DNA from 2 places in the Duffyella gerundensis genome. Region 1 is predicted to be linked to the other one. Evidence: predicted binding sites of a transcription regulator. Region 1 holds the regulator's gene; the other holds the start of a gene.
What was found. The regulator sigma-54, encoded in region 1, starts transcription at its own class of promoters, with help from an activator protein. The targets are predictions, from matches to a motif close to GTTGGCACANNTTTCGCTNT.
Positions count from the first base shown of each region.

Region 2: glnA (glutamate--ammonia ligase) is a predicted target of sigma-54. The motif match lies at 1,519-1,538, and genes of this name have one in related genera.

Region 1 is NZ_LN907827.1:504,911-508,339, reverse strand. It holds gene lptA (lipopolysaccharide ABC transporter substrate-binding protein LptA) at 1-232, shown strand, start outside; gene lptB (LPS export ABC transporter ATP-binding protein) at 238-963, shown strand; gene rpoN (RNA polymerase factor sigma-54) at 1,012-2,445, shown strand; gene hpf (ribosome hibernation promoting factor) at 2,468-2,755, shown strand; gene ptsN (PTS IIA-like nitrogen regulatory protein PtsN) at 2,939-3,424, shown strand.
Region 2 is NZ_LN907827.1:36,866-40,294, reverse strand. It holds gene typA (ribosome-dependent GTPase TypA) at 1-1,250, opposite strand, end outside; gene glnA (glutamate--ammonia ligase) at 1,683-3,092, shown strand; gene glnL (nitrogen regulation protein NR(II)) at 3,300-3,429, shown strand, end outside.

The sequences.
Region 1 (3,429 bases):
CGCTTCAAAGATGCATTACGAACTGGCTAACGACTTTGTTGAGCTGACTGGCAACGCCTATTTAGAGCAGCTGGACAGCAACATCAAAGGCGATCGCATCACTTATCTGGTGAAACAGCAGAAAATGCAGGCCTACAGCGAAGGCAAAAGCAATCGCGTGACCACGGTGTTAGTGCCGTCGCAGCTGCAGGATAAAAACGGCTCCGCAAGCAGCCAAAAGAAGAGTAACTGATTCGTATGGCAACTTTAATCGCAGAACATCTGGCGAAAGCCTACAAAGGTCGGCGCGTTGTTGAAGATGTCAGCCTTGAGGTCAAATCAGGCGAGATTGTTGGCCTGCTTGGCCCGAACGGCGCTGGCAAAACGACCACTTTTTACATGGTGGTCGGCATCGTGCCGCGTGATGCCGGGCGCATTGTGATCGACGATGAAGATATCAGTATTCTGCCACTGCATGCGCGAGCACGCCGCGGCATCGGCTACTTGCCGCAGGAAGCCTCGATCTTCCGTCGCCTGAGCGTCTACGACAACCTGATGGCGGTGCTGCAGGTGCGCAACGATCTGACCACGGAACAGCGCGAGGATCGTGCTAATGAGCTGATGGAAGAGTTTCATATCGAACATCTGCGTGACAGCATGGGCCAGGCGTTATCTGGCGGAGAACGTCGCCGCGTTGAGATTGCCCGGGCGCTGGCTGCGAATCCAAAATTTATTCTGCTGGATGAGCCTTTTGCCGGTGTCGATCCCATCTCGGTTATCGATATCAAGAAAATTATTGAGCATCTGCGTGACAGTGGCTTGGGCGTGTTGATTACCGATCATAATGTGCGCGAAACGTTGGCGGTTTGTGAACGCGCCTATATCGTTAGTCAGGGCAGCCTGATTGCCCACGGTACGCCGGATGAAATCCTCGCCGATGAACAAGTTAAGCGGGTTTACTTGGGCGAAGAGTTCAGACTCTGATAAGGTGTTGGTAACCGGTATGTTTGTTTAGGAACGTTAATCCTGACTATGAAGCAAGGTTTGCAACTCAGGCTCAGCCAACAACTTGCGATGACACCGCAACTGCAGCAGGCGATACGTTTGCTGCAACTCTCTACGCTTGAGCTCCAGCAGGAGCTACAGATGGCACTGGAGAGTAATCCCCTGCTTGAGCAAGCCGATATTCATGAAGAGATAGATTCACGGGAAACCCAGGAAACCGAGGCGCTGGACACCCGCGAAGCGCTGGAACAGAAAGATATGCCGGAAGAGTTGCCGCTGGATGCCACGTGGGATGAGATTTACACCGCGGGCACACCTTCCGGCACCGGTACCGATTACCACGACGATGAGCTGCCCGTGTATCAGGGCGAAACCACGCAGACGTTGCAGGATTATCTGATGTGGCAGGTTGAGCTCACTCCCTTTACGGATACCGATCGCGCCATTGCGACCTCCATCGTTGATGCCATTGACGACACCGGTTATCTGACCGTCACGCTGGAAGAGATTCGCGATGGCGTAGGCAGCGACGACCTTGCGCTCGATGAAGTTGAAGCGGTGCTTAAACGCATTCAACGCTTTGATCCGGTTGGTGTTGGCGCCCGCGATCTGCGCGATTGTCTGCTGGTTCAGCTGTCACAATATGATGTTGATACACCATCGCTGAAAGAGGCGCGTCAGATCGTCAGCGATCATCTTGATCTGCTGGCTAACCACGATTTTCGCAGCCTGATGCGCGTAACGCGTCTGAAAGAAGAGACGCTGAAGTGCGCAATGCAGCTGATCCAGTCGCTGGATCCGCGCCCCGGCCAGTCAATTAATACCTCCGAACCCGAATATGTCATTCCTGATGTGCTGGTGCGCAAGATCGGCAACCGCTGGCAGGTCGATCTCAATGCCGACAGCCTGCCGCGTTTGCGGGTAAATCAGCACTATGCCGCGCTCGGCGGATCCTCACGCAACGATAGCGATAACCAGTTTATCCGCAGCAATCTGCAGGAAGCGAAATGGTTAATCAAAAGTCTGGAAAGCCGCAACGACACGCTGCTGAAGGTCACACGTTGCATTGTGGAGCAGCAGCAGGCGTTTTTTGAGCAGGGCGAAGAGCACATGCGCCCGATGGTGCTGGCGGATATCGCGCAGGCAGTCGAGATGCATGAATCGACTATTTCGCGCGTCACCACGCAGAAATACCTGCACAGCCCGCGCGGCATCTTCGAGCTTAAATACTTTTTCTCCAGCCACGTAAATACTGAAGGCGGCGGAGAAGCCTCATCAACGGCGATTCGCGCGCTGGTGAGAAAGCTGATATCTGCTGAAAATCCCGCTAAGCCGCTGAGCGACAGCAAGCTGACTTCCCTGCTTTCCGATCAGGGCATTATGGTTGCGCGCCGCACCGTGGCAAAATACCGTGAGTCTTTGTCTATCCCACCCTCGAACCAGCGCAAGCAATTGGTTTGATCAGCAACGAGAAGGAAGACCTATGCAACTAAATATCACCGGGCAACACGTTGAAGTTACGGCTCCTCTGCGCGAATACCTCAACACCAAGTTTGCCAAGCTTGAGCACTACTTCGACCGAATTAATCAGGTTTACATTGTGCTGAAAGTGGAAAAAGTGATGCAAATTGCTGAGGCAACATTGCATGTCAATGGGGGTGAGCTACATGCGACAGCTGAAGCGGATGACATGTATGCGTCGATTGACAGCCTGGTCGATAAGCTGACTCGTCAGCTGAACAAGCATAAAGACAAACTCAAACAACATTAATTTTATAACCGCATGATGGATCAACGAACGGCAGCCTGTCTGCCCGACGCAAGGGGCGAATTTATTCGCCCCCTTTTTCCATTCAGGCAAAATGCCACCTCAGTTTTTGCTGCTTTTCCCGCCTGAAGGCGCGTAAAGTGAATGGCTGCATCCGTGGCACGTGAACACGTAAGTGAAACTATGATGAATAACGATCTGACCCTGGAACTCCGTTCTGTTCTTTCCATCGAATGTACCCGCAGCGGCGTACATTGCCAGAGCAAGAAGCGGGCACTGGAAATCATCAGCGAACTGGCGGCGAAACAGCTTAACTTGCCGCACCAGACGATTTTTGAATCCATCCTGACGCGCGAGCGTATGGGAAGTACAGGCATTGGTAACGGCATTGCGATTCCTCATGGCAAGCTGGAAGAGGATACGCTGCGTGCAGTGGGCGTCTTTATTCGTCTCGATCAGCCCATTGCGTTTGACGCGGTGGACAACCAGCCGGTTGATCTGCTGTTTGCGCTGCTGGTACCAGCAGACCAGTGCAAAACGCACTTACATACCCTCTCTTTAGTGGCCAGGCGTTTGGCCGATAAGAGCATTTGTCGTCGCCTGCGTGCGGCCCAAAGCGATAATGAACTGTATGAAATCATCACAGAATCTCAGGATGAGTCGCAATCTTAATGCCG
Region 2 (3,429 bases), 470 kb from region 1:
TGCATCACAGAACCCTGATGGGTTTCTTCGATGTCGAGGGTCACGTTTTCGAATGGCTCTTGTTTGCGGCCTTCGAACTCACGGAAGATAACTTTCGGACGGGATACCGCCAGTTCGAAACCTTCACGACGCATGTTTTCGATCAGAACGGACAGGTGAAGTTCACCACGGCCTGATACGCGGAAGGCGTCAGAATCTTCAGTTTCTTCAACGCGCAGCGCAACGTTGTGGACCAGCTCTTTGTTCAGACGCTCAAGGATCTGGCGAGAGGTAACGTATTTACCCTCTTTACCACAGAACGGTGAGGTGTTGACGTTAAAGAACATGGTTACGGTTGGCTCATCAACGCTCAGGGCTGGCAGCGCTTCCACATTTTGCGTATCGCAAATGGTGTCAGAGATGTTCAGCTCGCCCAGACCGGTGATCGCAATGATGTCGCCCGCTTCAGCCATGTCGCTTTCAATACGCTCCAGACCGAGGTGACCCAACACTTTGCCAACTTTACCGTTGCGGGTTTTGCCTTCGCTATCAATGATAGTGACCTGCTGGTTTGGCTTCACTTTGCCGCGTTTGATACGGCCGATGCCGATCACACCCAGGTAGTTGTTGTAGTCCAGCTGCGAAATCTGCATCTGCAGCGGCGCATCAGCCTCAACCTGTGGTGGAGAAACGTGGTCGACGATCGCCTGATACAGCGGGGTCATGTCGTCAGCCATGTCGGTGTGTTCCAGACCCGCGATACCATTCAGCGCCGAAGCGAAGATGATCGGGAAGTCCAGCTGCTCGTCAGTAGCATCAAGGTTTACGAACAGGTCAAATACCTGGTCAACAACCCAATCCGGACGGGCGCCTGGACGGTCAACTTTGTTGATAACAACAATAGGTTTCAGACCATGGGCAAAAGCTTTCTTGGTCACGAAACGCGTTTGCGGCATCGGGCCGTCCATCGCATCGACGACCAGCAGCACGGAGTCCACCATTGACATTACGCGCTCTACCTCACCGCCGAAGTCGGCGTGTCCTGGGGTATCAACGATGTTGATGCGGTAGTCATTCCATTTAATGGCGGTATTTTTTGCGAGGATGGTAATCCCACGCTCTTTCTCCAGGTCATTGGAGTCCATCACACGCTCGGTCGCTTCGGTACGCGCGTCAAAGGTACCGGATTGTTGCAGCAGTTTGTCGACCAGGGTTGTTTTTCCATGGTCAACGTGCGCGATGATGGCGATGTTACGCAAATTTTCGATCACAGCTTTGCCTCAGGCATTAGAAATAGCGCGCTATTGTACACGGATTAATCGAAGGACTGAACAGGATCACAAATTTGAATAAAAATTTGCGTTCGGACTAGCCATCAGCACCTTTTACAGTGCAAGAATTGCACTTTAAAGCATGATTGCACCAAAATGGTGCCCATCAATCACCCAGAGGCACCAAGATGGTGCGCGACTTCCATCATGGTGCATTATTCGTTTCACTTGAGGGCGCATAATAGCGCTTTTTTCAGCAAATAAGAAAGTTGGCATAGAATTCGCTTTGTTTGGATTAAGCGAAAACAGCAGTTTCCACAACGGTTGACAGCTTGTCTGAGATATTTATGGTGGATGTATGCGCAGCTTTACGCCTCAACGCCAAAAAGTTCTCACACCACGACAACAATACAATTTCCAGGAGAGTTGAGTATGTCCGCTGAACACGTTCTGTCGATGATGAACGAAAACGAAGTGAAGTTTGTTGACCTGCGTTTTACCGATACTAAAGGTAAAGAACAGCACGTTACGATTCCGGCGCACCAGGTTAACGCTGATTTCTTCGAAGAAGGCAAGATGTTCGATGGCTCCTCCATCGGTGGCTGGAAAGGTATCAACGAATCCGACATGGTGCTGATGCCTGACGCGACCACGGCGGTAATGGATCCTTTCTTTGAAGATCCTACGCTGATCATCCGTTGTGACATTCTTGAGCCGGGCACTATGCAGGGCTACGATCGCGATCCACGTTCTATCGCCAAGCGTGCAGAAGATTACCTGCGCTCTTCCGGCATCGCCGATACCGTGCTGTTTGGGCCAGAGCCAGAATTCTTCCTGTTTGATGATATCCGTTTCGGCTCCTCAACCTCCGGTTCACACGTGGCTATCGATGATATCGAAGCGGCCTGGAACACCGGTAAAGAATATGAAGGCGGCAACAAAGGCCACCGTCCAGGTCTGAAAGGCGGTTACTTCCCGGTGCCACCGGTCGATTCCTCTCAGGATATCCGTTCTGCCATGTGTCTGACCATGGAAGAGATGGGTCTGGTTGTTGAAGCGCATCACCACGAAGTGGCAACTGCAGGTCAGAACGAAGTGGCAACCCGCTTCAACACCATGACCAAGAAAGCAGACGAAATTCAGATCTACAAATATGTCGTGCACAACGTGGCGCATGCCTACGGCAAAACCGCGACCTTTATGCCTAAGCCAATGTTTGGTGACAACGGCTCAGGCATGCACTGCCATATGTCCCTGTCAAAAGGCGGCACCAACCTGTTTGCCGGCGATAAATATGGCGGCCTGTCTGAAATGGCGCTGTTCTACATTGGCGGCATCATTAAGCACGCTAAAGCGATTAATGCCCTGGCGAACCCGACCACCAACTCTTACAAGCGTCTGGTCCCGGGTTATGAAGCACCGGTTATGCTGGCTTACTCAGCGCGTAACCGTTCTGCATCTATTCGTATTCCAGTCGTTGCCAGCCCGAAAGCGCGTCGTATCGAAGCGCGCTTCCCGGACCCAGCGGCTAACCCATACCTGGCGTTTACTGCACTGCTGATGGCTGGCCTGGACGGCATCATCAACAAAATCCATCCTGGCGATGCGATGGACAAAAACCTGTATGACCTGCCACCGGAAGAAGAAGCTGAGATTCCAAAAGTAGCGGGTTCACTGGAAGAAGCGCTGAATGCGCTGAACGAGGACCGCGAGTTCCTGACCCGCGGTGGCGTATTCACCGACGAATCTATCGATGCTTACATCGAACTGCGTAAAGCAGAGATGGATCGTGTTCGCATGACGCCGCATCCGGTTGAATTTGAGCTGTACTACAGCGTGTAATTCGGAAGTAAGCCTGGCGGATGCCATGCCGCAGCACGGTAATCATTACCGGCGCTGCGGCAGACACAGCAAACGTCAGGACGCTTGTTGCCGTGGAAATATTCAGCCCATCTCCGGATGGGCTTTTTTCTCCACAAATTTGCCGCGTTAACTCAGGTAAATCAGGCTGTGACTATAATGCACCAATAAAGTGCAGAGGATCGCTGTATGGCAACATCCATCCTGCCCGATGCCGGGCAGATTCTTAACTCATTGATCAACAGTATTTTATTGGTCGATGACGAACTGGTCATTCATTACGCCAACCCGGCGGCCCAGCAATTGCTGGCGCAAAGCT